3 regions of the Methylorubrum sp. SL192 genome follow, and region 2 is predicted to be linked to each of the others. Evidence: predicted binding sites of a transcription regulator. Region 2 holds the regulator's gene; each other region holds the start of a gene.
What was found. Region 2 encodes PhoB, which activates phosphate uptake and scavenging genes when phosphate is short. Its sites were predicted from a motif close to TGTCATNNANCTGTCAT; they were not measured.

Region 1 (9,932 bases), 3.5 Mb from region 2:
CAAAGTTTTTAAAGATATTGATGTATTCGTCGGCCTTATCGCCCATTTTTTCAATATTACGTCTAAATACGTTGCTGTCGAGGTACGATCCAGACGATCCCTCAGTGTAAGCTGTTTTTGTTATCTTGAAAAAACAAATCTCATCAGTTTCACCATCTTCGCCGGTCAATTCTAAATACTGAACTGGATTCTTATCGAAGGCCGCGCCAAATTCATTAAGCATCTCATCATCTGGGTCATTAGCCCCTGCAGGACGGAATACTTCAATTAAGCCGAGCCCGTACTTGTTGGCGAAGTCGAGGTCGCGCTGGTCGTGGGCCGGGCAGCCGAACACGGCGCCGGTGCCGTACTCCATCAACACGAAGTTCGCGACGAAGACCGGCAGCTCCCAGGACGGATCGAGCGGGTGGCGCACCGTGAGTCCGGTGTCGAACCCGAGCTTCTCCGCCGTATCGATCGCCTCCTGCGCGGTGCCGATGCGGCGGCACTCCTCGGCGAAGGCTTGCAGCGCCGCGGCCTTCGGGCCGGATTCGGCCAGCGCCCGGGCGAGCGGGTGATCGACGGAGATCGCCAGGAACTTGGCGCCGAACAGCGTATCGGGGCGGGTGGTGTAGACCGTCACCTCGTCCGTGCCGGCGAAGGGCGCGGCGAGCGCGAAGCGCACCTCCAACCCCTCCGAGCGGCCGATCCAGTTGCGCTGCATCAGCCGGACCTTTTCCGGCCAGCGCTCCAGCCCGTCGAGGGCGTCGTGCAGATCCTGCGCGAAATCGGTGATCTTGAAGAACCACTGGGTCAGCTCGCGCTGCTCGACGAGCGCGCCCGAGCGCCAGCCGCGCCCGTCGATCACCTGCTCGTTGGCGAGCACGGTGTGATCGACCGGGTCCCAGTTCACCTTGGCCGTGCGGCGGGTGACGAGCCCCTTGCCCAGGAAGTCGAGGAACATGCGCTGCTGGTGCTTGTAGTAGCCGGGATCGCAGGTCGCGATCTCCCGGCTCCAGTCCAGCGACAGGCCCATGCTCTGGAGCTGCCCGCGCATGGTGGCGATGTTGGCGTAGGTCCACTCCCGCGGGTTGACCTTGCGCTCCATGGCGGCGTTCTCGGCCGGCAGGCCGAAGGCGTCCCAGCCCATCGGGTGCAGCACGTTGTGGCCCTTGGCGCGCTTGTAGCGCGCCACCACGTCGCCCATCGCGTAGTTGCGTACGTGGCCGATATGGATGCGCCCCGACGGGTAGGGGAACATCTCCAGCACGTAGTATTTCGGGCGGGGATCGTCGTTCTTCGTCTCGAACAGCTTGGCCGCGTCCCAGGCCTGCTGCCAGCGCGGCTCGGCGTCCTTGGCGTTGTAGCGCTCTTGGTGGCGCTCCTGCGCGGTCGGGGAGGGCTGTGCGGAATCGGTCATCGGGAGCGCCGGGATCAGCGGAAAAGGGAGTGGGCCGCACGCAACGGTGTCGCGGGGCCCGAAGCCCGGCACCTAGCATATCCGTGCGGTCAAGGGTCAACGCTCGGCGCGGTTCAGATCTGCTGATAGACTGCCACCACGCGATCGGAGCGGCGCCTGCGCGCGTTGGGCCTGGGCGTCGGTGGTGGGCGTATTAAACATCGGCGGGGCTTCTCCGTTCGAATCGGGAGAGGCCAGATATCGCCGGCGCGAGGGTGGGAAACACGCCGCGACCCTTGAAGTCGCGTCTGCGCCGCCGCAAGGAGGGCCCATGATGGATGAGAGCCAGACCCCGGATCAGATTTCGGATCAGACCCTGGACGCCAAGCCGCCGGTCGGCGAGGCCGATGTCGCCGCCGGGCTCACGGAGGTGCGCGCGAGCATCCGCCGGGCGGCCGAGGACAACGAGCGCGACCCGGCCAGCGTCCACCTCGTCGCGGTCTCGAAGACGGTGCCGGCCGAGGGCATCCTGCCAGCTTTGGAGGCCGGCCAGCGGATCTTCGGCGAGAACTACGTGCAGGAATCCAAGGCCAAGTGGCCGGCCCTGCGAGAGCGCTTTCCGGATGTCGAGTTGCACCTCGTCGGCCCGCTCCAGTCGAACAAGGCGCGCGAAGCGGTCGAGCTGTTCGACGTGATCCATTCCCTCGACCGGCTGTCGCTCGCCGCGGCGCTCGCCAAGGAGATCGAACGGAGCGGCCGGGCGCCCAAGCTCCTGATTCAGGTCAATACCGGCGACGAGACGCAGAAGGCGGGCGTCTCCCCCGATCAGGTCGATGTCCTGCTCTCAGAGTGCCGCGAGACCCACAATCTCGCGATCCACGGCCTGATGTGCATCCCGCCGGCCGAAGACCCGCCCTCCCCTCATTTCGCCTTGCTGGCCCGCATCGCCGAGCGCCACGGCCTGCCGATCCTGTCGATGGGCATGAGCGCGGATTTTCCGGCGGCGATTCAGATGGGCGCCACCCATGTCCGTGTCGGCACAGCCATCTTCGGCCGGCGGACGAAGCGGGCCTGAACGGCTGCCCGCAGCATAGATGAGCCGGTTAACGACCGATCATCGCCCGATCTTCATCCGCGTTCCCGGCCCGAGGCGGCGGAGCAGGCGCAGCAGGTCGGCGGGTTTCAGGGCGACGCAGCCTTCCGTCGGCCGGTAGCCGCTGCGGGCGATATGCAGGAAGATCGCTGAGCCCCGTCCCGGACGGATCGGACCGCGGTTGTAATCGAGGTCGATCACGAGGTCGTAGAGTCCATCGTCGCGCCAGAGCTGCTCGGCGCTCGCCGCCGTGCTCGGCAGCCGGATCGGCCGGTTGTAGCGGCGATCCTGGGGCGCGTCGCACCAGCCGTCGTCCCGTCGCGTCGCCCGTAGAGGGAGCGCGCTGACGGGGCGGACGGGGAAGCGGTCGGGCCGATAGAAGCCGCCGCGCAGGCGAAAGATGCCGCGCGGCGAGGCCCCGTCCCCTTCCCGCTTCTGCGTCGTGATGCCGGAACGTCCGAGGGCACAGGGAATCACGACCCCGCCCGCGATCAGCGTGCCGCGGGTCGGGTCGCCCGGCAGCGGGCGCACCCGCAGCAGGCCGAGGGCGCCGGGCGGCCTTCCCTGAGCTGAAGTCGCGGCCCCGGTCTGCTTTGCAACTTGAGCGCGGCGCATTGCCAGTTTGTCCCAGCTTGCTCCGAGCTTTGCTCGGCCTGACGTCATGTCGCGGCAGAGAAAGGTGGAACATGGCGAAAATTCTGCATAAGCGCGCAATCTGGATTTCCCGGCGCGCAAAACGAACTAGGTTTGTCGTCAGGCGGCACCGTATGGGTTCCGTCCGCGGCCAGCCAATGGGCCATATGCCTATTCGGATCGGCGTGCCGCGATGAAATCGTCTTGGCCGCCTGCGTGATCTCTGTGCGACGTCCAGGTGTCCGGAAAGCTTGTTGAGAGCCGCTGCGTCGATGTCCAACCCCTATTGCCTCCTCGTCTGTGACGACGACGACGCCCTGCGTGAGGCATTGACGGAACAGATCGACGCCTACGATGAATTCTCCGTCATCGGCGAGCCAACGGCGACCGGGGCGCTGAACCGCGTCACGCAGGAGCCGGTCGATCTCGTGGTGATGGATGTCGCGCTGCCGGACATGGACGGGCGCGAGGCGGTGCGGACCCTGCGCCGCAACGGCTATCGCGGCCCGATCATCATGCTGACCGCACAGGAATCCGACGACGACATGGTCGAGGGCCTGGAGGCGGGCGCCAACGATTACGTGGTCAAGCCGTTCAAGTTCGCCGTGCTGCTCGCCCGCATCCGGGTGCAGCTGCGCCAGCACGAGGCGAGCGAGGATGCGGTGTTCCGCATCGGCCCCTACACCTTCCGGCCCGGTGCCAAGCTGCTGGTCGGCGAGCGCGGCTCCAAGCTGAAGCTCACCGAGAAGGAGACGGCGATTCTGCGCTACCTCTACCGGGCGGGCCGCGAGGTGGTTGGGCGCGATACGCTGCTCGCCGAGGTCTGGGGCTACAACGCCCACGTCACCACCCACACCCTTGAAACGCATATCTACCGGCTGCGCCAGAAGATCGAGCCGAACCCGGCGGTCGCCGCGATCCTCGTCACCGAAGGCGGCGGCTACAAGCTGCTGCCCTGAGGACCGATCCGGCAGCGGTATCCACCGTCCCGCACAGCCTGCGGCCGGGCAGCGTATCGCGTCGCCTCGGCATCGGTTAAGCTTGCGCCCGGACCGTCAAGCATCGTCCCGAAAGGTGGTCGCCGGCTTTCGGAAGCGAGGCGATGCAAAAGGCGTAGCGTATCGCGGCCAAGGGGCGGAGAGGCGTTGGGGCTCGACGACGACATCGCGATCCTCGCCGCGGCCCCCGTGTTCGAGCTGTTCGGGCGCGACGCCCTGCGCCTGCTCTGCTTTGCCGGCGAGCGCCGCCTCCTGGGGGAGGGCGACCTGCTGTTCGCCCGCGGCGAGCCGTCCGACGGCGGCTACGTCGTCATGTCCGGCACCATCGCCCTCGTCCCCCTGCGGTCCGGTGCGGAGCCGGTCACGGTTGCCCGCTCCGGGGTCATCGGGCGCAATGCCCTCTTCCGCCAGGTCGAGCGGCCGGCGGATGCGCGCGCGGTCGAGCCGTCCGAAGTGATGCGGGTGACGCCCTCGGTGATGAGCCGCGTCCTGCGCGAGTTTCCCGACGCGGCGGCGGCGATCCGTGATGGCATGGCCGAGGAGCTGCTCGATCTCGTGCAGGGCCTGTCCGGCGTGCGCGAGCGGCTTGTGGGCCTCGCGCCACGCAAACGGTGACAGGACCGGGCGGCTTTTGTAAGCACGACCACCTTTTACGCTGAACGCGAGACGCCGGCCCGATCGCATCGGCCGACGTTTCTCGATCCTCGTGTCAACGTACATCCTCTCGACGAACCGGTTGCCGCTTCGTCGGAATGCCCTTCAGTCCGGAAAGCCCCGATGTCACACGCCGATCTCGAAAAGACCATCGAAGCCGCCTGGGAGGAGCGCGCCGGCATCTCGACCGCGACCACCGGCGCCGTGCGCGAGGCGGTGGACGAGGCGCTGAACCTGCTCGATTCCGGTCAGGCCCGCGTCGCCGAGAAGGCGGGCGATTCCTGGCAGGTCAACCAGTGGCTCAAGAAGGCGGTGCTGCTCTCCTTCCGCCTCAACGACATGGTGCCGATCGAGGGCGGACCCGGCTCCTCGACGTGGTGGGACAAGGTGCCCTCGAAGTTCGCCAACTGGGGCGAGGCCGAGTTCCGCGCCGCCGGCTTCCGCGCCGTGCCGGGCTGCTTCGTGCGCCGCGGCTCCTATATCGCGCCGGGCGCGGTGCTGATGCCGAGCTTCATCAACCTCGGCGCCCATGTCGGCGAGGGCACCATGGTCGATACTTGGGTGACGATCGGCTCCTGCGCGCAGGTCGGCAAGAACTGTCACATCTCGGGTGGGGCCGGCATCGCCGGCGTGCTGGAGCCGCTCCAGGCCAACCCGGTCATCATCGAGGACAACTGCTTCGTCGGCGCCCGCGCCGAGGTCGCCGAGGGCGTGATCATCGGCGAGGGCTCGGTCCTGTCGATGGGCGTCTATATCGGCGCCTCGACCCGGATCATCGACCGCACCACGGGCGAGACCTTCTACGGCCGCGTGCCGCCCTACTCCGTGGTGGTGTCGGGCACGACGCCCGGCAAGCCGCTGCCCGACGGCACCCCCGGCCCCGGCCTCTACTGCGCCGTGATCGTCAAGCGCGTCGATGCTGGCACCCGCGCCAAGACCGGCATCAACGAGCTGCTGCGGACCTGATGGCGTCTGCCGCCGCATCGGTCGCCACCCGGACCCTCGACCTCACCGTCGCGGGGCATCGGGTGGCGACGCCCTGTGCCGTGATCGGGGAGTGTGCCGACGCGCTGCTCCTGCCCGCCCTCTCCTCGATCTCGGCGCGCGAGGAGATGCTGCCGCTCGCCCGCGAACTCAGCGCGACCTATCGCTGCCTCGTGCCAGACTGGCCGGGCTTCGGCGCGCATCCGCGGGCGCGGTTGCCGCTGAATCCGGCCAACCTGCACGCCTTCCTCGACGCGCTGCTGGCGGCCGCACCCGGCCCCTACGCGCTCGGCGTCGCCGCGGGCCATGCCGCGCCCTACCTCGTCGCAGCCGCGCGCCGCCATCCCGGTGCCTTCGCGAGGCTCGTGCTCGTGGCGCCGACCTGGCGCGGGCCATTGCCGACCGCCATGGGGCCGGAGCGCGCCGCGTGGTTCGGCCGGATCCGCCGCGCGGTCGAGATGCCGCTCCTCGGCGAGGCGCTCTACCGGATCAACATCAGCCCGCCGATCATCGGGCGGATGATGCGCGCCCACGTCTATGCCGAACCGGCGCATGTCACGCCGGCCGTGATCGCGGCCAAGCACCGTATCACCCGCCAGAGCCGCGGCCGGTTCGGCACGGCGGCCTTCGTGACGGGCGGCCTCGATCCGGCCTCGTCGCGCGAGGAATTCCTGGCTTCGTTCGGCGACGGCCTGCCGCCCGTGCGGGTGCTGCGCCCGGAGAAGGCGCCCCGCCGCTCGGGCGCCGAGATGGACGCCTTGATCGGCACGGGCCGCGTCTCGGCTCTTACCGTACCGGGGGCGCTGAGTGCCCACGAGGAGTTTTTCCGCGACGTCGCCACCGCGATCCGGGCGCCCTGAAAACAGGCCTTGAAAAAGCGGACCGGTCTGACAGCGGATTGGGACTGTGACGCATCCGTCGCACGTCCCTCCTAGACAGGCTGGAAGCATCAGTCCGAAACTGACGCCCACTCCTGGCCTCCGCCACGATCCGTTCAGCCCCGGCGCCTGAAAGCTCCTTCCCCAATGACCCGCCCGACCCGTGCGCCGGTGCGCTTGGCCGCCCTGCTGACGCTGATCCTGGCTGCCCAGCCGCTCCAAATCGCCCCCGTCAAGGCCGAGCCGACGGCACCGGCCGGCCCGGCGACCTCCGCCCCCTCGCTGGAGAAGGACAAGCTCGCGGCCGCGGCCCCGAAGGCCTATCTCAGCGAGGAGGCGACGCCGAACCTCGTGGCGATCCTGCCGCCGCCCCCCGCGGGCCACTCGGCGGCGGAGGCGGCGGACCGGGCGGTCTACAACGCGACCCGCGCCTTCCAGGGCAGCCCGCGCTGGGCCCTCGCCACCAACGACGTCGCCGATGGCGGTGCCGCGCTTCTCGAGGATTATGCCTGCGTCCTCGGCCAGCGCATCGATCAGGCGAACGTGCCGGACCTGATGCGGCTCCTCGACCGGGCCCGGATCGACATCGCCCGCGCCACCCGCGTGGCCAAGCGGCGCTACCGTCGCCTGCGCCCCTTCGTCGGCAACGATTTGCCGATCTGCGTCGCCCGCACGGCCGAACTCGCCGACAGCTTCAGCTATCCCTCCGGTCATGCCAGCCAGGGATGGGCCTACGGGCTGATCATGGCGAACCTGATGCCGGAGAAGGCGACGCAGTTTCTGGTGCGAAGCCGGCTCTACGGCGAGAGCCGGGTCGTGTGCGGGGTTCACTGGCTCAGCGATATCGAGGCTGCCCGCACCGGCGCCTCGGCGCTGGTCGCCGTGCTGCTCGCCGATCCCGGCTTCCGCACCGATCTGGAGCGCGCCCGAACCGACCTCAAACGCGCGCTGAGCGGGGAGGGGGCGAAGCCCGATCCCGCACTCTGTGCCCGCGAGGATGCGGCCGCGCGCCAGCCCCTGCTCTGAAGAAGCCGGGATAGCCCGACCCCGACGCCTCACCGCTTCCAGACGCCGAGCCGCTCGGTGCGGGCGTGGTCCTCGGCCGCCGCGAGATCCGGCGTCGCCTCCGACGAGGCGCGGCCGCCGCCGTTGAACAGCACCACCTCGGAGAGGTCACGGCCCTCGACGGTGCAGATATGCGCGCTGCTGCCGGGCGCAGGCTGGCAGGTCACCGAGCGCTTGCGAAGATATTTGCTCAGTTCGTCGGACTGGCCGCCACGGACCCACTCGACGCCGAACAGGCGCACGACCTTGCCGCCGACCCGCAATGTCGCCGTGTCGATCACTTCCGGCACCCCGACGATGGCGTTGGCGCCGTTGCCCCCCTTGCGCGGCGCCTCCGGCTCGGACGGCCGCTCGGCCGCATTCCCCGGCGCGTCCGCGGGCGGTGCGTCGGGCGCTGGCTCCTCTGCCGCCGGGACGCGATCCGCGGCCGGTGGCGAGCCGGACGGCGCCGTCTGCGGGGCCTGCATTTCCGCGGTCTGCTGGGCGGGGCGGCCGGATTGCTCCGTGTCGCGTCCGCTCAGGGAGAGCGCCGCGACGAGGCCCGCGCCGGCCAGGGCGCCGAACGCCATCAGCAGAACCGGCCGGCGGCTGCCGGCGGCGAAGGCATCCTCCGCGCGGTCGCGAATTCGGGTCGCCGTCTGGCGGGGCTGAATTCCGCCGGCCACGCGCCGCCAGCCGTCTCCGACGCGGGCGCGCGCCTCGGCCAGGCGCTCCGCCGTGTTCGGCGTGGCCTCGGCCGGATCGAGGGACGCACTGACTGGTGCCGGCCTCGGCCGGGCCTTCAGCCGCTCGGCGAGCCGGCTGCGCCAGCCCTCGACGGTCTCGCTCGCGGCGCTGGCGAGCGCCCGGCTGCGCTCGGCGGAGGTGTTCGCCAGGGAGCGCGCCAGCGCGGACTGCGTCTCCACGAAGCGGGCGCCCGCGGCCCGTACGTCGGCGATGGTGTCGCGGGCGGGTTCCGGCTCCGGTTCGGGGGCAGGGGGGAGAAACAGCGGCGCGTGCTGCTCACGAAGTTCATCGACGAGGTCGTGCAGGGTCAGCGGCACGCCGGCACCCGCCTCGCCCCGCAGGCGCACCGTGCCGGTTCGATCGACGATCCGGTAGCCGGGCACGCCGTCGGCGGGCTCGACGAAGCCCTCGGCGATCAAGGCCAGCGTCCGGCGTGCCACCGGCCGCGCGCCGCGCCGGTCGAGTTCGGCCAGGATCAGCGCGCGAATTCGGCGGTCGTCCTCGGAGACCGGCGCCTCCGGCGGGGCCGTCGTCTCGTCCTTGCTCCGGCCTGCGGCCTTTGCCGATCCCTTCACGCGTGCGATGCCCTGTTCTCGATCGTCGCCGGGGCGCCCCTCACGGCGGCGCCCGTCGGCTGCTTCTACAGCATGGACCGGCCGGAGTATCCGGTCGATGCGGCGGCTGATCCCGGAGGATGATCGCTTGAAGCGATCATCCTGTTTCCGACCCGGCCTCAATCGCCGGCGCCCGCCTCCGCGGGCTCAGGCTTCCGCTCCGCTAGATGCTTTCCGGGGCTCACGCCCCCAAAAGCCCGCTCCGTGCGGCGCTCTTCGCGCCGCGAAGCTGCTGGCGCCGCTTCAAGCCATGGATTCTGAGCTCCGGCCGTCAGGCCCCTGCCCGGCTCAGAACGCGGCTTGCCTCGGACACGATGACCGGTGCGCCCCCGGCAAAGCTCACCGTCAGCGTGAGTTCGGCGACACCCTGCGAACGCGCGCCGCGCGCCGGACTGGCCGCCGTGAAATCGTGGACGATGCGCACGAGACAGGTGGCGCTGGCTCCGTCGCAGGCGATCCGCGGTTCCCCGTGCGGCTCGTAGCGCCGCTCGGGCCAGCGCTGCGCGAAGCGCTGCTTCTCGGCCAGGAGCGCGTTGGTGGTCATGACACGGCCGTGGAAGCGCACCGTGCTGCCGTAGAAGCGGGGCGCGGCGGACAGCATCACGCCGTTGGGCGCCGACACGCTGTCGAGATAGCCGAGGCTCAGGCGACCCGCCGCGACGGCCCAATCGGAGAAGCGCGGATCCGGCTCGGCGCGGCCCAGGTTCGCGGCCGGAGGCGGGGCAGGCGGTTGGGTCGGGCGGTGGATCCGGGCGGTGTGCCCGTAACGCTCTTCGCGCGCCCGCTCGTGGATGGCGGCCCGGCGGGCGCGGCGCATCTCGGCGGCACGGGTGCGGTCCTGGCGGTGCATGTCCCGCCGGGCGGGGGCGGGGGAGGGGGCGGCGGCCCGGCGCGAACGGGTCCTCGCTT
Region 2 (9,932 bases):
AGACCAAGAGCGTCTCGTCCGAGACGACCTTCTCGACCGATCTCACCCGGTTCGAGGATCTGCGGCCGATCCTTTGGCAGCTCTGCGAAAAGGTGTCGGCACGGCTCAAGCGGGCGGAACTCGCCGCTGGCAGCGTCACGCTGAAGCTGAAGGATGCCCGCTTTCGGCTGCGGACCCGCACCCGCGGCGGCCTGAAACCCACCCAGCTCGCCGACCGCCTCTTCCGCGAGGGCGAGCCCATGCTGCGGGCGGCCTGCGACGGCACGGCCTTCCGGCTGATCGGCATCGGCGGCGGCGATCTCTGCGGCGCGATCCATGCCGACCGCGGCGATCTCGCCGATCAGGGTATCGAGCGCGTCGCCCGCCGCGAGGCGGCGCTCGACCGGCTGCGGGAAAAGTTCGGAAGCGCCGCGATTCAGCGTGGGCTCGTCTTCACCGGCGAGCCGGAGCGGCGGCGGACCTGACGCGCGGCGACTACTTCTTGCAGGTGGGATCGGCCTTCGGGTCGGCTTTGGCGAGGTCGAGCCGCGTCAGATTCCCGTCGATGGCGAAATCCCCGTAATCGAGGTGCAGCCGCCCGCTGACGCCGTCCTCGTAGAGGTCGAAGGTGAGGGTGTAAATCGGCGTGCGCTCACCCGCTCCGGCGGTGAAGTAGCTCAGCGTCACCGGCCACCGGCGCATGCCGCCGTGGTCGCCCTCGCGCAGCGGCTTGTCGCGCTCGGTGTCGGCGGCGGGCGCCGCGTTCGGGCGGCCGATGATGGCCAGCGTGTCGTAGACCTTGCGCCCGTCATCCGAGCCGTCGAACACCTTGGCCGAGACCGTCGTCTCACCCGCCTTGGCCGCCTCGATCAGGCGGATCATGTGGTGGATCGGAAACAGGACCGCGCCCTCGGCCTGGAACTGGTCGCGCTTGGGCTCCTTGAGCTTCACCTTGAGCGCGTCGGCTGCCTCGGCCGTCCCATCGACGGCCGGGGAGGGCGCGTTGTTGAGAACGGTCGTGGTGCGGAAGCGGAAGCTCTTGCCGTCGCCGTTCTCGAAGGTGGTGCTGCGCAGATCCGAGGTGCGGTCGCCGGACTCGCCGGAATTGAGCATCGTCACCTGACGCGTCTGCATGGTGTAGCCGCGGCAGGCGTCGCCCGAGAAATCGATGACGATGCGCCCGCGCACGCCCTCGACCGCACGCGTCCCTTCGGAGCGCGCCAGCGACAGGTCGTAGACCGCGCGGTGGTTGGCCAGCCGGATCGCGGCGTCGTTCGGAACCGGTGCGGCCGGCCCCGCGGCCATCGCGCTTCCCGGCATCGCGGCAAGGAGGAAAAGGGCCGGCGCGAGGCGCAGTCGCATGCGATCTCCCAAAGTCCGCTTGAAGTGGGTTGTCCACAGGCGGCAGGCCGGCGGACGACGTCCGTCACATAGTCATCCCGTCCGCCCGGACAATCTTTTTCGATCGCGCTTCCGACGCGACCACGGACATCTCGGCGATAGGCGCAACCGCCCGGCACTCCGGCCAGCCGGCCCTCGCCCGGTCCGCATGCTCGGAAAAGATCAAGTTTACGCAACGCGTTAACGGATGGCGGAGGATTCGCTTGCTCCACCACGGAAACCGACCCGTCTCACCGTCCGACGGGTCCGATTGCCGGGGGAAACCGGACCGTGAGACGCGCGGACCCTTGCTCCGCGGCCGAGCTGTCCTGTAGTCTCCACAGCGTCGCCAACGGCATCTTTGGCGTCTGTTAACCGACATGTGCAGGGCCGGATCGCGGGCCCTGGCCATGCCTGCTGTCGCCATGCGCGCCAGCAGCGCCGCGCTGCCGGCCGGTCTCGCGTTCAAGGATGTTTCGACGTGGAGGGGACAATGACGGAAGCGGTCCCGAGCTGGACGGATGAGCGCGTCGAGCTGCTTCGTCGCCTGTGGGACGACGGCCTGAGCGCCAGCCAGATCGCCCTGCAGATCGGTGGCGTCTCGCGCAATGCCGTCATCGGCAAGGTGCATCGCCTCGGGCTCTCCGGCCGCGTCAAGTCGATGGGTGCGGCGTCGCAGGGACGTCGCCGGGAGGGCTTGGCCGCCGAGGTCGAGATGGAGGTCGTGGTCGTCGAGGAGCCGACGCTGCCGGAGCCGCCCGCGATCGTCGCGCACAGACCCGCACCGGACTTCCCGCTGCCGCAGAAGCCTGCCCCGGAGCCGGTGGCCCTCGCGGTTTCCGAGCGGGTCACCATCATGGATCTGCGCGAATCGATGTGCCGCTGGCCGATGGGCGACCCGACCTCGCCGGACTTCCGCTTCTGCGGCGGCCGCGCGATCACGGGCCTTCCGTACTGCACCCAGCACGCGCAGATCGCCTATCAGCCGGCCGCCGAGCGCAAGCGCGACCGCCGCGTCGCCGGTTTCCGCTAACGACTCTGGGAGAGGACGGCCGGGCACGCCCGAGACGACGGGCGGATGCCCGCGTGCACCGAGCAGGGACGGGCTTTGCCCGACTCGCAGGACCGCCCCTCGGGCCAAATCCGGTCGATCCGTTCGGATGGCGGATTTGGACTTGGCTCAAGCGCCGCGCGGGCTGAGCGAGACAGTTCCCCCTTCGATCAGGCGGAGACCGTATCACTCCGCTCCGGCGAACATCTCGTCGAACGAGTAGCCGGAGCCGCGCACGGTGCGGATCGGGTCGCTCTGGCGCGGGCGGTTGATCGCCTTGCGCAGGCGGCCGACATGAACATCGACCGTGCGCTCGTCGATGTAGACGTCGTGGCCCCACACACCGTCGAGCAGCTGCTCCCGGGAGAAGACCCGGCCAGGGCTCTGCATCAGGTATTCGAGCAGCTTGAACTCGGTCGGCCCGAGATGGATCTCGCGGCCCTGCCGGCGGATGCGATGGCTGACGCGGTCGAGCTCGATATCGCCGGCGACGAGCATGTCGGAAACGTGGGTGGGCTTGGCGCGGCGCAGGAGCGCTCGGACGCGAGCGAGCAACTCCGGCACGGAGAACGGCTTGACGACGTAGTCGTCGGCGCCGGTCGAGAGGCCGCGCACACGGTCGGTCTCTTCGCCCCGGGCGGTCAGCATGATGACCGGCAGGCGTTCGGTCTCACGGCGGGCACGGATGCGCCGGCACAGCTCGATCCCCGAGAGGCCCGGCACCATCCAGTCGAGGAGTACGAGGTCGGGCGTGGTCTCGTGCAGGCGAAGGTCGGCCTCGTCGCCGCGAACCGCGACATCGACTTGGAAACCCTCCGCTTCCAGATTGTAGCGCAGCAGGGTCGTCAGCGATTCCTCGTCCTCGACGATCAGGATGTGCGCACTCGTCATCGCCCGTCTTTCCATCCGTCACGCCCGGCCCTCAAGAGAGGAGCCGGGGGCGTCTCTTGATCGCCGCGCCTGCCCCGAAACCTTAGGTGCTCGGCGTAATCGTCGCGTAGTTCGAAGCGTCGTTCTTCGGCCGCTCGGCCGTCGGCGTCTCGCCGGTGACGAGGTATTCGATGGTTTCGGCGACGTTGGTGGTGTGATCGCCGATCCGCTCGACGTTCTTGGCGCAGAACAGCAGGTGCGTACAGAACGAGATGTTGCGCGGATCCTCCATCATGTAGGTCAGGAGTTCCCGGAATAGTGAATTGTAGAGCGCGTCGATGGCGCTGTCCCGCTCCCAGACCTCGCGGGCGGCGGTCACGTCGCGGCTCGCATAGGCATCGAGCACGTCCTTGAGCTGTTCCTGCACGAGGTCGCTCATGTGCTGGACGCCGAGCACGATCTTCTGCGGCTGGGCCTGATCGCTGATCGCGACGACGCGCTTGGCGATGTTCTTGGCGAGATCGCCGATCCGTTCCAGGTCGCCCGAGACGCGGATGCCGGAGATCGTCTCGCGCAGATCGATGGCCAGCGGCTGACGGCGGGCGATGAGGAGAACCGAACGCTCCTCGATCTCCCGCTGCAGCAGGTCGAGGCGCTTGTCGGCGACGATTACCGCCTGAGCGAGGGTGGTATCCCGGCGCACCAGCGCGTCGGTGGCATCCGTCATCATCTTCTCGGCCACGCCGCCCATCTCGGCGATGGAGCGGCGCAGGTTCTCGAGGTCGGTGTCGTAGGAGGAGACGATATGGTCGGCCATGTCGCGAATTTCCCGATCAGGCGGTCGGACGAGGGCGCTCTCAAGCTGCGATGGACACGGGTCCGGCGGAAGAGGGCGCGTCTCAACGAGGGCGCAAGGGGGCTGCGACTGTCGTGCAGTCGCGGCCGATCTCAGCCGAAGCGGCCGGTGATGTAGTCCTGGGTCTGCCGCTTGGCCGGGTTCATGAAGATCTTTGTGGTCGCGTCGAACTCGATCAGCTCGCCGAGATACATGAACGCCGTGAACTGCGAGATGCGCGCGGCCTGCTGCATGTTGTGGGTCACGATGACGATCGTGAACTCGGTCCGCAACTGCTCGATCAGCTCCTCGATGCGGCCGGTGGAGATCGGGTCGAGGGCCGAGGTCGGCTCGTCGAACAGGATGACCTCGGGGCGCTGTGCCACGGTACGGGCGATGCACAGGCGCTGCTGCTGGCCGCCGGAGAGGCCGGTGCCGGACTGCTTGAGCTTGTCCTTCACCTCGTCCCACAACGCCGCCTTGCGCAGGGATTCCTCCACGCGCACGTCGAGCTCGGCTTTCGGAAGCTTCTCGTAGAGGCGCAGGCCGAAGGCGACGTTGTCGTAGATCGACATCGGGAAGGGGGTCGGCTTCTGGAACACCATGCCGACGCGCGAGCGCAGTTCGTTCAGGTCGATCTTCGGGTCCAGAACGTTCTGCCCGTCGAGCAGGATCTCACCTTCCGCGCGCTGCTCCGGATAGAGGCTGTAGATGCGGTTGAAGGTGCGCAGCAGCGTCGACTTTCCGCAGCCCGAAGGCCCGATCAGCGCGGTCACCTGCCTGTCGCGGAAATCGAGGTTGATGTCCTTCAGGCCATGGAAGCTGCCATAGTAGAAGTTGAGATCCTTGCAGGCGATGCGCACCGGAGCCTTGACGTCGGCCGGGCTTCGACCTTCGAACTGGCTGCGGATCGCGGGGGAGGCGCTCATCGGATTGTCTCGCAGGTAGGAGGTCTGTCCGGGGGGCGGCCTCAGCGCGCCCGCTGGTCCTTGATCACAAGGCGGGCCACCACCGACAGGGCCAGGATGGTGACGGTGATGAGAAGGGCGCCCGCCCAGGCCAGGCTCTGCCAGTTCGGATAGGGCGACAGCGCGAACTGGTAGATCATCACCGGCAGGTTGGGCACGCCGCCGAGAAGGTTCGCGTTGAACCAGCTGTTGTTGTTGAGCGCCGTGAACAGCAGCGGCGCGGTCTCGCCGGCGATGCGGGCGAGCGCCAGAATGATGCCGGTGACGACACCCGCACTCGCCGCCCGCCAGGTGATCGCGCGGATGACGAGGGAGCGGGGCGCGCCGAGCGCGGCGCCGGCCTCGCGCATCTGGCTCGGGACGAGGCGCAGCATGTCCTCGGTGGTGCGCACGATCACGGGGGTGGCGATGATGGCCAGCGCCACCGCGCCGGCCCAGCCGGAATAGGTCCCCATCGGCCGCACCATCAGCGTGTAGACGAACAGGCCGATCAGGATCGAGGGGGCGGAGAGCAGCACGTCGTTGAGGAAGCGGATGATGTCCGCGATCTTCGAGGTGCGGCCGTATTCCGCGAGGAAGGTGCCGGCCATCAGCCCGATCGGCGTGGCGATGACGATGCCGATGAACGTCATCACGAGGCTGCCGAGGATGGCGTTGGCGATGCCGCCGCCCACGGAGCCCGGCCCCGGCGTCGGCTCCGTGAGCAGGGCGGGGGTGAAGCCCTTCACGCCCTCGACGATCAGCATCAGCAGGATCGAGCCGAGCACGACGATGCCGAGCAGCGTGGCGAAGGTGCTCGCCAGGATCAGGACGCGGTCGGCGATCCGGCGGCCGGAGCGCACACGGCTCGCCCTCCGGGGGCGTTCGGCCGTTGCGAGGGGAGTGCTGGCATCCATGGCGCGTCGTTTTCCGAGGCTGGCGGCGTTGCGGACGTTTCGGTTCAGGCGACCTTGGTGCGCCGCACCAGCAGGCGCGCGATGATCAGCACGACGAAGGTGATAATGAAGAGCAGGCAGCCGAGCGCCATCAGCGAGGAGAGCTGGAGCCCGTCGGCCTCGTTGAACTCGTTGGCGATGCGCGAGGCGATGGTCGAACCCGGATCGAAGATCGAGGCGGAGAGGCGGTTGGCGTTGCCGATCACGAAGGTGACCGCCATGGTCTCGCCGAGCGCGCGGCCGAGGCCGAGCATGATCGCGCCGATGATCGAGACCGAGGCCTGCGGCACGAGGACGTGGCGCACGACCTCCCAGGTGGTGCAGCCGATGCCGTAGGCGCTCTCGCGCAGCACGGTCGGGATCTGGTCGAGCATGTCGCGGGTGATCGAGGCGACGAACGGCACGATCATGATCGCGAGGATGATGCCGGCGGTGAGCACGCCGACGCCGGAGGGGATGCGCGCGTAGAGGATCGTGCCGACGATCGGGAGCCCCTCGACGAGGTTCGAGACCGGCACCTGCACGAAGCGGGCGAACAGCGGCGCGAACACGAACAGGCCCCACATGCCGTAGATGATGCTCGGCACCGATGCGAGCAGCTCGATGGTCATGGCGACGGGCTTGCGCGCCCAGCCGGGGCAGAGCTGCGTCAGGTAGATCGCGATGCCGAGCGAAACCGGCACGCCGATGACGAGCGCCAGCAGGGCGGCGGCGACAGTGCCGATCACGGCGGGCAGCGCGCCGAACTGCTCGGTGCCGATGTTCCAGGCGCTGGAAGTGAGGAAGCCGAAGCCGAACTCCCTGAACGCGGGCAGCGCCCCGTAGATGATCGATCCGAGGATGCCCGCGAGCACCAGCAGCACGAGCAGAGCCGAGCCGTAGGCCCCGCCCTTGAACAGGCGGTCGGCGGTCTTGCTCGGGGCGGTGCGGGGCACGCCGCTCTCGCTGGCCAGGGCGATGGACTGGGTCAAGGCGGTCATCCGCGGAAGGGCTCTTCGAATGGAGGGCGTTTAGCGCGCCGTGGCCCGTGAGGCGAGCCGGACACTCGGAGAAAGACCCTCTCCCGGGTGCGGGAGAGGGCCTGAGACGGTTGCTTACATGCCGAAGACGGGTTTGCCGTCCTTGCCCTTGATGCCCTTCCACTCCTCGTGGATCAGCCCGACGACGTTGTCCGGCAGCGGCACGTAGTCGAGTTCGGTCGCGAGCTTGTCGCCGTTCTTGTAGGCCCAGTCGAAGAACTTCAGCACGTCGCCGGCCTTGGCGGCGTCCGCGGCCTCCTTGTGGACCAGGATGAAGGTGGCGGCGGTGATCGGCCACGCTTCCTCGCCGGCCTGGTTGGTCAGCGTGATGCCGAAGCCCGGAGTCGACTTCCAGTCGGCGCTGGCGGCGGCGGCCTGGAACGCCTTGTCATCGGGCTGCGGATACTTGCCGGCCTTGTTCTGGATCAGCGTGTAGGCGAGCTTGTTCTGCTTGGCATAGGCCGACTCGACGTAGCCGATCGAGTTCGGAACCTGCTTCACGGTGGCGGTCACACCCTCGTTGCCCTTGCCGCCCTGGCCGACCGGCCAGCTCACCGTGGTGGCGGCACCGAATTCCTTCTTCCACGGCTCGGAGATCGAGGAGAGGTAGGTGGTGAAGATGTTGGTCGTGCCGGAGGCGTCCGAGCGGTAGACCGGGGTGATGTTCGCGTCGGGCAGCTTCACGCCGTCGTTGAGCTTGACGATCTTCGGATCGGACCACTTCAGGATCTTGCCGGCATAGATGTCGGCCAGGAGTTCACCGGTCAGCTTGACCTTGCCGGCCTCGATGCCCGGGACGTTGATCACCGGGACGACGCCCCCCATGACGGTCGGGAACTGGACGAGGCCGTCCTTCTCGAGCTGGGCGGGCTTCAGCGGCGCGTCGGTGGCACCGAAATCAACGGTCTTGGCCTGGATCTGCTTGATGCCACCGCCCGAGCCGATCGACTGGTAGTTCAGGCCCGTGCCGGTATCCTTGCGGTAGGCTTCGGCCCATTTCGAATAGACGGGGAAGGGGAAGGTGGCACCGGCGCCGGTGATGTCGGCGGCCAGGGCTGAGGTCGCGAGCTGGGCGGCCGCGAGGCCGACGGCCAGAGCGTAAGTGAAGGGTTTCACGAGCATCTCCGTAGGGTGTCGGGCGCATTGTCGGGGCCGGTCCTGATTTGAAACCGGTCTCGCTGCGACGCTGCTGCCATCTAGTGCACCGACGCGCCGCCTCTATGACGGCGACATGACGGTGACATGACAGCCCCTGGAAAGCTCCCGGAAAGCCCTGGGGGAAGACGAAATTTCACGGAGGATGGGACCGCGACGGGACCACTCGTCCCCCGGGAGCGTTACCGGAACAGGTGCGCGGGTCAGTTTCTCTGACAATATGTCCGCCGCAGCATCGCGGCCGATGCAACGATGGTCAGCGCCCGGAAGTTTCGTGAGGCACGCTCAGTCGTTCCACGGCAGTGATCTTCACGAGATCTCGCTCTTGAGATCCTGAGTGGGACCGGGTCTGCGCTTGAAACGTCCGAGGAGACCGTCATCGTGACGGAGCCACATTTACCCCGCGAGGAAGAGCCCCTCCTCGATCCGGCCGATCCTCAGGACGCGGCCTACCTCGCGCTCCACGCGGAGCGGGCGGCGCTTGAGGACGAGCTGACGCTGCAGCAGCAGCGTCAGCGCTTCGGCAGCGATGACCAGGAGATCGCCTCGGCACGCGCGACCGAGTCGTCTTTGCTCAAGGATCTCGATCGGGTACTGACCATGATCCGGGCCGCCGAGGTCCGGCGCCAGCAGCCGAAGGCCCGGCGCTGGCAGTAATCGTCAAGCCATGGCCTCTTGAGACGGGGAGACCCGATCCTCAGGCGCTGCGGCGGCGATCGCGCTCTTTCTGCCGGAGTTGCAGCAGCAATTCGACTTGCGCGTCGGTGATCGGCTGCGCGTCGCAGCGCTCGACATAGGCGTCACGCAGGCCCTGTCCGATCCGATCGCGACTCTCGCCATTTAGAGCGGGCATGGCGGCTTCGACGATCAATCCGCTGGGGCAGTCCGTCGCGAGATGTACCATGAATCGACCAGGCCGAATCTGAAGGAACTGTGTCGCAACCGGCAAGGGGGAGCGATGGTCACGAGGATTGCATCGAGATGGTTAATAAGAACTTACCGTTGACGACGCGGCCGGAACTTCGTCGGCAATAATTCGAGGTGCCGGACGTGAACCGTGGCGGGACAAAAGTTGTCCACGCTCCGGTCGAACGCATCGATATAAAGCCGGAATATCCGAGCGCCTCCGTGCCGTTTCGGGGAAACGCCTTCTTCCGCAACCCCCGTCATGGAGAGCAAATTTCGTGCGCTAGCGCACATGATGGGATAAAATTCTCCCGTGCCGCAGCGATTTCGCGGAAAAAAGACCGCTGTGACAATGATTTGGCGGCCTTACCGAAGTTTTCCCGGTCGTTACGGTTCGGGATGATCCGCTGCACTGGGTCCGTTTGAATCACTGTCGTTGGGCTGCCAGCCCCCCAATGCGGTACGCAGGCGACAGGCGGGTCGGTCTTCTCCTGAGAAGCCGGCCCGTCACGCGTTGACCTCAAGGCAACACGCGCATCATCGCGTTTCAGGCGACCAGCGCTTCAGCGCTTACGGCTCGCGCCGCTCGCCTTCCGCCTTGTCGCTTTGACCCTGCTTCGCGCCGCCTTGGGGGTCGGTGCTGTCCTCCCCGGAAGCTGTGCCGCTGCTATGGCCCTGAGGCGTCAGGCGCGGTCGATCCGGGGCTTCGACTTTGTCCGTCTGTTTGGTCTCGGCCATGAGGAACCTCCGGCTCGATCAACCCGGCAACGGCCTGCGCGGTTCGTTGCACACGCATCGATGCGCTTTCCGAAGCAATGCTCGAAGCCGCCATTA
Region 3 (9,932 bases), 1.2 Mb from region 2:
GAAGGCGGGGGTGCCCGAGAGGCTGAGCTTGTCGCCGAGGCCCACATTCTCGGTGAGGGCGGCCTTCACCTCCGGCCCCTGCGCGTCCTTCTTCAGGCGTTCCACGTCGGCACCGAATTCCTTGGCCACCGCGATCGCCCGCTCGCCGTTGATGCGGCCCTTGGTCTCGAGCAGCTTGGCGTGGAAGTCGAACATCTTCTCCGGCTTGAGCTGGAGCTTGGCCGCGAGCGCGATCCGGCTCGCCTCCAGCGACTCGGCGCCGAGCACGGGGAAGTCCTTGAGCACCACGCGCAGCTTCGGATCGGACTTGATCAGGGTCTGCACGTCGGTGAAGGCCTTGCGGCAATAGCCGCAATTGTAATCGAAGAACTCGACCACGGTGACGTCGCCGTTCGGGTTGCCGGCGACGATGCCGTGGGGCGAGTTCGTCAGCGCCTCGCGCGACTCCTTCAGCGCGGCGGCCTGGGCGAGCTTCTGCGTCTCTTGGGCGCGGCGCTCGCCCTCGGCGATCGCCTCCTGCAGCACGTCCGGGTTCTTGACGAGGTAGTCCTTGACGATCCCCTCGATCGCCTTGCGCTGGGCGTCGGTGAAGGGGGCGGCATCCTCCGCGCGGGCGCCGACGGCCGCACCGAGCGCAAGGCCGCCGGCGAGGGCGAAGACGGAAACGGAGCGGAAGAGCTTCATCGATACCTCGAAATGCATGTCGGGGACGACATCCCGGCCGGGACCAGCGACACGGCGTTCCCACCGGCCCCGCCGACGAAACTATGGCACGGCGCATCCGCCGCGCCGACCCGAATCTGATCCGGACGGGAGCCCCCTGAAGGGTCTCGCGCCGTTACCTGCTCCCGGGCTGCGGCGATTTCGCGGCGACCGCCCCGTCCGGCCGCGCAACCGAAAGTCGTTCGATTTTAGCGATTTGCTAAATGATGCACCTCAAGTTCCAGCCAAGCAACTTCCAGGCAAGCAACGATTCGGCCGGAACGGGGAGGGCAGCGTGATCGTCGTGCTGAGCGACCGCCCGGATCGAAGCCAGTCCCTGGTGGATGCCGTGCGCGCGGTCGCCGAGTGCCGGGTCGTGGGCACCGACGAGACCTGGGCCCGGATCGGCCCCTTCCGCGGTGTGATCGCCGACATCACCCTGAGCCGCCCCGAAGCCAAGCGCTGCCTGCGCTTGCTGGCGAGCCGCCCCGCACGCACGCGCGCGCCCCTGATCTGCCTGACCCGCGGCAACGAGCAATCCGCCTTCACCGAGGCGCGCAACCTCGGGGCCACCCTGTGCCTGTCGGCGCTGGCCGAGCCGCGGATGGTGGTGGGCTCGCTGGTGCGCGAGGTCTGGCCCGAGAAGTCGGTGGCCGACCTCGTGGTGACCCGCGAGGCCGAGCGGGCGGGTACGCTGATGACGCGCTTGTTCGAATCGGCGCAGACCGGTCCGATCGACCTGCCGAGCGTGGAGCGGGGCATCGCCCCGGTGCTCGACGCCATCCACGAGGGCGGCCTGTCGCGCTGGCTCGACGAGGTGTGGGCACACGACGACGTGACCTTCCAGCACTGCCTGCTGGTCTCCGGCGTCGTGGCCGCCTTCGCCCAGAATCTCGGCCTCTCCGCCACGGACAAGCAGCTCATGACCCGCGCCGCGCTGGTGCACGACGTGGGCAAGTCGCGCATCCCGCTCGCCGTGCTCAACAAGCCCGGCCGGCTCGACGACGACGAGCGGGCGGTGATGCAGACCCACGCACCGATCGGCCACGAGATTCTGATGGCGTCCGGCGGCTGCGACCCGATCACGCTCGCGGTGACGCGCCACCATCACGAGATGCTCGACGGCTCGGGCTACCCGGACAAGCTCTGCGCCGACGCGATCGGCGACCCCGTGCGGCTGCTGACGATCTGCGACATCTATGCCGCCCTGATCGAGCGGCGCCCCTACAAGGTGCCGATGGCGAGCCGCGACGCGCTCTCGATCCTGTCGAGCATGCAGGGCAAGCTCGAGGGTGGGCTGGTGCAGGCCTTCGGCCGGGCGGTGCAGACGGTGCCCTGACGCGGCCTCCGGCAACGAGCGCGCGGTATCGGCGGTCGAGGGCCGCCTTTTCATCCCAGGCGTCGTACACGGGTCATCAAAACCATCAAAGGTTAAGCATGACCTGCCCCGCCTTGGATGTTCCGATGCCGCCCCGCCGCGCCCTCCGCTGCCTTGCTTCCGCCGCCGCCCCAAGCCTCGCCCTGGCCGCGGTCTCGACCCTCGCCTCGGTCCTGACCTGCTCCGCCGGCCCCGCCGCGGCCGACGAGACGTCCCGCAAGAAGGCCGAGGCCAAGCCGCCCGTGACCCTCGACGAGAAGGGCATCACGGTCCGGCTCGACGACGGCAGCACATTCCGCATCGGCGGCCGGCTCCAGGGGGATTTCGGCACGGGCCATGTGCAGCAGCGCGGCTTCGGCACGGTGTTCGAGGAGCCGGCGGCGATCCGCCGGGCCTGGATCGAGACCTATTACAACCTCAAGGACTCCGAATTCGCCTTCCAGTACGACTTCAACGAGCGGCGCGTGCCGGTGAGCGACGCCATCGTCGCCTACAAGGGCTTTCAGGACGTCATCATCACCCAGGGCAACTTCAAGGAGCCGTTCAGCCTCGATCAGCTCATCAGCGACAATGTCAGCCAGTTCACCGAGCGCTCCCAGGCCGACGCCTTCGCCCCGGCGCGCAACTTCGGCTCCGCCATCGGTACCCACGGCGCCAACTGGACCGCGGTGACGGGCGTGTTCGGCGGCAACATCAACACCGGCCTGCAGAACAACGGGATCGCCTCGACCACCCGCTTGACCTACACGCCGTGGCTCTCCGAGAACAAGAACGACGTGCTGCATCTCGGCCTCGCCGGCAGCTATCGGACGCTGGGCGACGACGACAGCAGCCTCAGCCTGTCGAGCCGCTCGGAGGCGTTCCTGTTCGCCCGCCCGCTCGTCAACACCCGGACAATCCGCGACGCCACGGCGATCGGCCGGGTCGGTGTCGAGGCGGCGTGGCAGCAAGGTCCGTTCCGGCTCCAGGGCGAGTACATCCTCACCGATATCGAGCGCCGCGACGGACGCCCGCCGCTGCTGTTCCAGGGCGGCTACATCCAGGCTTCGGTGGTGCTCAACGACAAGGGCCGGCCCTACCGGGTCGTGCCGACCTATGGCAGCGAGTACGGCGTCTTCACCGGCGTCACCGTCGAGGAACGTCAGCGAGTCAGCCGCGGCGGCACCGGCCTGTTCGAACTCGGGGTCCGCTACAGCGCCATCGACCTCGAATCCCGTGAGGTGCGCGGCGGCGTCGAGCACGACTTCACCGCGGGCGCGAACTGGTATCCCGAGCCCAACATCCGCTTCGTCTTCGACTACATCCGCTCGCATGCCGAACCGTCGGCGGAATCGCTGAACTTCGGCCGCCGCACCGTCGACGCCGACCTCTTCATCGGCCGGGCGCAGCTCACCTGGTAGACGCCTCCCGCGGTTGAGCGGGGCGCCGGCAGGGTCTACCTGACCGGGGTCCCGCCTCTCCCGTGAGGAGCCTCGCCCTTGAGCCCCGATCCCGCCCTCTCGCGCCGCGCGCAGGCCGTGGCGCCCTTCCTGGCGATGGACGTGATGGCCGCCGCCGGCGCCCGCGAGCGGCGCGGGGAAGGCGTCGTGCACATGGAGGTCGGCCAGCCCTCGGCGCCCGCGCCCCGCGCGGTGATCGCGGCGGCGCAAGGAGCGCTCGCCGACGGGCGCATCCCCTACACCGAAGCGCTCGGGCTTCCGCGCCTGCGCGAGCGCATCGCCCGGCACTACGCCGAGACCTACGGCGTCAGCCTCTCGCCGGAGCGGGTGGTGGTGACGACGGGCTCCTCGGCGGGCTTCGTGCTGGCCTTCCTCGCCCTGTTCGATGCGGGCGCCCGGATCGGCGTGCCGCGCCCCGGCTACCCGGCCTATGACGGCATCCTGCGCGCCCTCGACCTGATCCCGCAGCCGCTGACCCTGCGTGCGGAGGACCGCTACGCCCCGACCCCCGCGCTGGTGCGCGCGGTCCATGCGGCGCAGCCCCTCTCCGGCCTGCTGGTGATGAGCCCGGCCAACCCCTCGGGCACGGTGATCGAGCCGACCCGGCTTGCCGAACTCTGCGCCACGGCGCGGGCGCTCTCGCTGCCCTTCATCTCCGACGAGATCTATCACGGCCTCAGCTACGGCGTGCCGACGGCAACCGCGCTGCAATTCGATGCGAACGCGCTGGTCATCAACTCCTTCTCGAAATTCTACTGCATGACCGGCTGGCGGGTGGGCTGGATGGTGGTGCCCGAGGCGCTGGTCCGCGGAATCGAGCGGCTGGCGCAGAACCTCTACATCTCGGCGCCCTATCTCTCGCAGATCGCGGCGCTCGCCGCCTTCGACACCCTCGACGAGATCGTCGCGATCCGCGAGGGCTACGCGGCCAACCGCGCCCTGCTCCTCGACGCACTGCCGTCCCTCGGCTTCAGCGACATCCACCCGGTGGACGGGGCCTTCTATCTCTACGCCGACATCGCCCGGCACACCGACGACGCGAGCGCCTTCTGCCGGCGGATGCTGGAGGAGGCGGGCGTCGCCGCAACCCCGGGCCTCGACTTCGACCCGGAGGAGGGCAGCCACCACATCCGCTTCTCCTTCGCCGGCTCGAACGCCGAATGCGCCGAGGCGGTGGCGCGGCTGAAGGGTTGGCTGGGCTGAGCCGCTGGCGGAGCGGTTCGCGGCTCGCCCCCTTCAGGAGGCCAGAAAATGCGTGGGCCGGTCCGCACGAACCGTTTCCGCGCCCAGCGGGTCCGCCATCCCTGCCAGCTTCATCAAGGCGACAACGGCGACCGGGAGCATAGTGAACAGGGCCATGATCGCCGCCGTCTCGCGGATGTCGGCAGAAGACCAGCAGCGTCCGCCGGCATCCACGACCGCCGTGTCAGGGTCGAGAAGCGGCGGCAGGTGGCAGAGCGCGGAGGCGGCGTAGAGCAACACCGGCACCGCCAGGAAGGCCGGGCTCCGCCGGATGCTCTGACGCCGGCCTCGATCTCGATAGGCAAACAGGGCGAAGCCCTGGAAGAACAGCCACGTCGTCAGGAACCAGCCGAAAAAGTTCGAGAGCGGGATGCCGAAATAGCCGCCGCTCTCGAACCAGGCCCAAGCCCGTCCGATCGTGGCGCTGGCCGGGTCCATGACCACGTCCCACTGCGTCAGGGTGAAGGCCGCGACGACGGGCGTAAACGCGAGTTCCCGGCGGTTCGCCGGACCGCCGACATCGGTTCCCAGAAGCAGGCAGGCGATGATCCAGGCGGGATAGCCGATCCCGAAATAGAGCGGCCCGACGATGACCGGGATCGCGCCCACATGCGGGAGATCGGGCGCGACAAGGAATTCGTAGGCCCCGAAGGGAAATCCGGTGGCGACGCCGAGATTCTCGATCGCGAAGGTCACCGTGAGGCAGATCGCGAGGAAGGCGCCCGCCCTGATCACGCCGAGGGTCAGCAGCGCATGCAGGAACAGCACGACGATGGAGAGCGCCGCGATGCCCTGTGCCAGGATCGTCGTTCGACCGCCCTGGTAGACGACGGCCAGCAGGAGGGCCGAGAAGGCCAGCCAAGAGCAAAACCGTGCCACCGCCCGCACCTCGATCGGGAGAATCCCGAGAGTCTACAACCGTAGCGGGTCGGATTGGTCAACCGTTCGCCGGCCGGGCCACTCGGCTTCTCCCAAGCGGCACCTGCCTCTCGCGCCGCCCTCAGCACGGCGCATCTTCGACAGTGACCGGCTTACGCGTCGGCGGATGCACACCGAAAGGGTCGGCGAACTGTCCCCGTGGTCATCACCATCGTCGTGGCGGCCACGGCACCTGCCTGCGCGTCTCATTCGCGCTGTGGCTCCCCGTCGTTTCGGGGGAACCTGTAAACCGACACATGCTGGATGGCAGCCGCTTGGCCTGTCAGTTCCTCGGCGTCCGTCAGCACCGCATCCGGCCCTTCTCGAAGCTGGGCACAGGCTCGTCGTCCGAGTTCCGGCAAACCTCAATACGCGAAGCGGGGCCCGGCTGAGCCGGACCCCGCTTCGCAACCATTAGGACGCATCAGGAGCCGTGCGCGGGATCCGCGATCCCGCGCCGCGCCTCACTCCCCCGACAACGCCGCCTTGGTGCGCGACCACCAGCCGGCCCGCTTGGGACGGTTCGGGTCCGGCGGCGTCAGCACCACCGCGACGGGCTCCGGCGCGGGCTCGGCGTTGGCCGGGCTGGGCGCTGCCGCTTCGGTCGCGGCCTCGGCGAAGGACTCGACCTGGATCGGCTCGAGCTCCGGCGCGCGGACGACCGGCGGCGGCTCGGCCGCGGCGCCGTTCTCGGCGGCGAGCGAGACGGTGCTCACATCGGCATCGTTGAACGGCTCCTCGGGGCCGACCGGCAGGGTATCGGAGGCGGTCTCCTCGGGATGCGCCTCGGACTCCTCCGTGGCCCGCACCTCGTCGGCATCGGAATCCTGCTCGGAATCCGAACGGCCATTGCGCTCGGTCCGGCCGCGGCCGCGACCGCCCCGGCGTCCGCGGCGACGGCGGCGTCCGTTGGCGTCCTCGCCGTTGGCGTCGGCGTCCGATGCGGTCTCGTCCGGCTCGGACGCAGCGCCGAGAGCCGCCTCGACGGCCTCCGGCTCGGAATCGGGCGCATCGTCGCCGTCCTCCGCGCCGTCCTCGGCTCCGTCCTCGCTGTCGGTCCCGTCCTCGTCCCGCGCGCGGGCCTCGCCCTCACCGGAGGCGCGGCCACCGCGACGGCGACGGCGACGGCGGCGACGGCCACCGCCCTCCTCGGACGCGTCGGCGGCGGGGCGCTCCTCGGACGCGCCCTCAGCCTCCGCTTCGACCTCGGTCTCGACCTCTTCGGTCTCCTGGCTCTCGGCCGCCTCGTCCTCGAACTCCTCGGCCTCGTAGACCGGCGAGATCGCCACGGCGCGCACGCCCGTCACCGGGCCCTCGTGCTTCACCGCCGGCTCACCGCGTTCGAGCTGGAAGGCGGAGGTCGCCACGAGCCGGTCGTCGGCGGAAATGGTGATCGTGACCGAGAAGCGCTGCTCGAGATCGAAGAGATGCGCCCGCTTCTGGTTGAGGATGTAGAGCGCCGTCTCGGTGCGGGTGCGCAGCACGACGTTGTGGCTCGCCGACTTGAGCAGCACCTCCTCGATCGAGCGCAGGATGTGCAGCGCCACCGAGGAGGTCGCCCGCACGAAGCCCGAGCCGCCGCAATGGGCGCAGGGGATCGAGGAAGATTCGAGCACGCCGGTGCGGATGCGCTGGCGGCTCATCTCAAGCAGGCCGAAGGGCGAGATCCGCCCGACCTGGATGCGCGCCCGGTCGTTCTTGAGCGCCTCGTTGAGCCGCTTCTCCACCGCCCGGTTGTTGCGCTTCTCCTCCATGTCGATGAAGTCGATCACGACGAGGCCGGCGAGATCGCGCAGGCGCACCTGCCGGGCGACCTCTTCGGCCGCCTCGAGGTTCGTCTTGAGCGCGGTGTCCTCGATGTCGTGCTCACGGGTCGCGCGGCCCGAGTTCACGTCGATCGAGACCAGCGCCTCGGTCGGGTTGATGACGAGGTAGCCGCCGGAGCGCAGCGCGACGTGGGTCGAGAACATCGCGTCGAGCTGCTGCTCGACGCCGTAGCGGGCGAAGATCGGCGTTGGATCGCGGTAGGGCTTCACCACCTTGGACTGGCCGGGCATCAGCATCCGCATGAAGTCCTTGGCCTCGCGGTAGGCGTCCTCGCCGGAGACCAGAACCTCGTCGAGATCCTTGTTGTAGAGGTCGCGGATCGCCCGCTTGATCAGCGAGCCCTCCTCGTAGACGAGCGCCGGGGCGGTCGAGGACAGCGTCAGCTCGCGCACGCTCTCCCACAGGCGCATCAGGTACTCGAAGTCGCGCTTGATCTCGGGCTTGGTGCGCGAGGCGCCGGCCGTGCGCAGGATGATCCCCATCCCGTCCGGCACGTCGAGGTCGGCGACCACTTCCTTGAGGCGCTTGCGGTCGGCGGCCGAGGTGATCTTGCGCGAGATGCCGCCGCCCCGTCCGGTGTTCGGCATCAGCACCGAGTAGCGGCCGGCCAGCGACAGGTAGGTGGTGAGCGCCGCGCCCTTGGTGCCGCGCTCTTCCTTGACGACCTGGACGAGGATGATCTGGCGGCGCTTGATCACCTCCTGGATCTTATAGTGGCGGCGATAGGCGCGCGGACGCTCGGGGAGCTCGGCGAGCGCATCGCCCGAGCCGCCGACCTGCGCGACGCGCGGCTCGCCGTCCTCCGAGTCCTCGTCGTCGTCCTCGTCGTCCGAATCGTCGTCCTCGGAATCGTCGTCCTCATCCTCGTCGTCGGACTCGTCATCCTCCGAGTCCTCGTCGTCCGAATCGTCGGTCTCGGCGTCCTCGTCGGAATCCGCGTCGGCTTCCTCGATCTCGGCCTGGGAGACGGGCGCGCTGGCGGCGACGGGCTGCGGCTCGACCGTCTCTGCCTCGGCGGAATCGGCCTCGGCGGGCGCGGACTCGGAGGATTCCGCGGCCTCGACGGGCGGGTTCGGCGCCTCGGAGATCGCGGCGATGTCGGAGGGCTCGACCGCGGCGGCTTCGTCAGCCGGCGCCTCGCCGGCGGAGGGGCCGGGCTCCAAAGCCGCCTCGGGCAGGCTCGCGGAGGCATCGCCGCCGGCCTCGACCGGTGCGGACGCCGCGTCGCCCTCGCTCCGCTCGTCGTTCCGTTCTTCGATCCGTCCTTCGACGAGAGCGGACCGCACCGCCTCGATCGCCTCCGGCGCGGGCGCGTCGGCGGCCTGGCCCTCACCGGGGATCGCAGCGTCCTCGGACCCTGCGTCGGACACCGCCTCTTGCGACTTCACCGTGTCGTCGGGGCGCGAACCGCGGGCCTCGGCCCGGCGCCCGCGCGAGCGGCGGCCCCGCGGCGGACGGCGCTCCTCGCGCTCGCGGTGCTCTTCTTCCTCGCGCGCCTCGGCCTCGATCAGCGCGAGGCGGTCGGCCATCGGGATCTGGTAGTAGTCGGGGTGGATCTCGTTGAAGGCGAGGAAGCCGTGGCGGTTGCCGCCGTACTCGACGAAGGCCGCCTGGAGCGAGGGCTCCACGCGGGTGACCTTGGCGAGATAGATGTTGCCCCTCAGAGGCCGGCGGTTGGCCGCCTCGAAATCAAATTCCTCGACCCGCGAGCCTTGGACTGTGACGACCCGGGTCTCCTCCGGATGCATCGCATCGATGAGCATCTTGTTGTTGGCCATGACGTGCTTTCGACATGGCGGCCGACGTCGTTCTCCTCACGCTCGCGCCGCTTGGTCCCGGCGGCGCCGCCCCCGGCCTGCGGGCCGGAAGGAGATGGGCGCGTGCCGGCCTCGTCGCCGAGGTCGCGGTGGATGCGGGGGAGGGGATTGCCGTCAACCGCCTTGACGCGCCGGGCATCGGCGCGGTGGGGGTTGAACAGGGCCGGGGCGACGGAAGGGGCGAGGCGACGCGAAAACCGCGCGCCTTCGGCACGAGCAGCGGCAACCGATGCTGTGCGTCCTCCCATCCTGATCCGGCCTCGCGAAGATGGTGGGCCGGCAAGCGGCCCGTACAGATTTCATGGGCACGGCCGACCCGGAATGATCGGGAGGCCGCGAATGCCGTGACACCCGCCCGGATGCCGGGAGGCGCCGACTGACGCTGCTGATTCGAGCGAGGTGGGCGCCGACATGCCCCGGGCGCGCCCGGGGGCCGCCGAAGCGCCAACCCGGGAATGGGGTCGATATCATTACAGAGTGTCGCGGGAGAATTGCAAGGGTTCCGTATGACGGCCCCCGGCACTTCGTCAGGCAAGCGCGCCATCGTCCGCACGTTCCCGTGAACCGGAGGCCGCCCCGCGGGCTTGAACCCGGCGAACCCGTTGGAAT

Region 1: a site for PhoB is predicted at 6,646-6,662, ahead of OVA30_RS04240 (acid phosphatase). Genes of this name have one in related genera too.
Region 3: a site for PhoB is predicted at 2,102-2,118, ahead of OVA30_RS14695 (OprO/OprP family phosphate-selective porin). Genes of this name have one in related genera too.

What each region holds. Positions count from the first base shown of each region.
Region 1 covers NZ_JAPPQV010000003.1:727,009-736,940, reverse strand. The annotation lists gene OVA30_RS04275 (leucine--tRNA ligase) at 1-1,399, opposite strand, end outside; gene OVA30_RS04270 (YggS family pyridoxal phosphate-dependent enzyme) at 1,710-2,453, shown strand; gene OVA30_RS04265 (L,D-transpeptidase family protein) at 2,493-3,086, opposite strand; gene OVA30_RS04260 (response regulator transcription factor) at 3,377-4,063, shown strand; gene OVA30_RS04255 (Crp/Fnr family transcriptional regulator) at 4,250-4,717, shown strand; gene dapD (2,3,4,5-tetrahydropyridine-2,6-dicarboxylate N-succinyltransferase) at 4,880-5,722, shown strand; gene OVA30_RS04245 (alpha/beta fold hydrolase) at 5,722-6,600, shown strand; gene OVA30_RS04240 (acid phosphatase) at 6,766-7,644, shown strand; gene OVA30_RS04235 (thermonuclease family protein) at 7,674-8,984, opposite strand; gene OVA30_RS04230 (hypothetical protein) at 9,295-9,932, opposite strand, start outside.
Region 2 covers NZ_JAPPQV010000003.1:4,189,738-4,199,669, reverse strand. The annotation lists gene OVA30_RS20255 (DNA polymerase IV) at 1-464, shown strand, start outside; gene OVA30_RS20250 (cell envelope integrity EipB family protein) at 475-1,341, opposite strand; gene OVA30_RS20245 (GcrA family cell cycle regulator) at 1,853-2,392, shown strand; gene phoB (phosphate regulon transcriptional regulator PhoB) at 2,597-3,301, opposite strand; gene phoU (phosphate signaling complex protein PhoU) at 3,384-4,097, opposite strand; gene pstB (phosphate ABC transporter ATP-binding protein PstB) at 4,229-5,044, opposite strand; gene pstA (phosphate ABC transporter permease PstA) at 5,086-5,979, opposite strand; gene pstC (phosphate ABC transporter permease subunit PstC) at 6,024-6,998, opposite strand; gene pstS (phosphate ABC transporter substrate-binding protein PstS) at 7,113-8,153, opposite strand; gene OVA30_RS20210 (hypothetical protein) at 8,574-8,849, shown strand; gene OVA30_RS20205 (hypothetical protein) at 8,890-9,096, opposite strand; gene OVA30_RS20200 (hypothetical protein) at 9,669-9,836, opposite strand.
Region 3 covers NZ_JAPPQV010000003.1:2,942,999-2,952,930, forward strand. The annotation lists gene OVA30_RS14685 (DsbA family protein) at 1-684, opposite strand, end outside; gene OVA30_RS14690 (HD-GYP domain-containing protein) at 998-2,041, shown strand; gene OVA30_RS14695 (OprO/OprP family phosphate-selective porin) at 2,167-3,480, shown strand; gene OVA30_RS14700 (pyridoxal phosphate-dependent aminotransferase) at 3,559-4,722, shown strand; gene OVA30_RS14705 (carotenoid biosynthesis protein) at 4,756-5,640, opposite strand; gene OVA30_RS14710 (Rne/Rng family ribonuclease) at 6,144-9,284, opposite strand; gene OVA30_RS14715 (hypothetical protein) at 9,299-9,703, shown strand.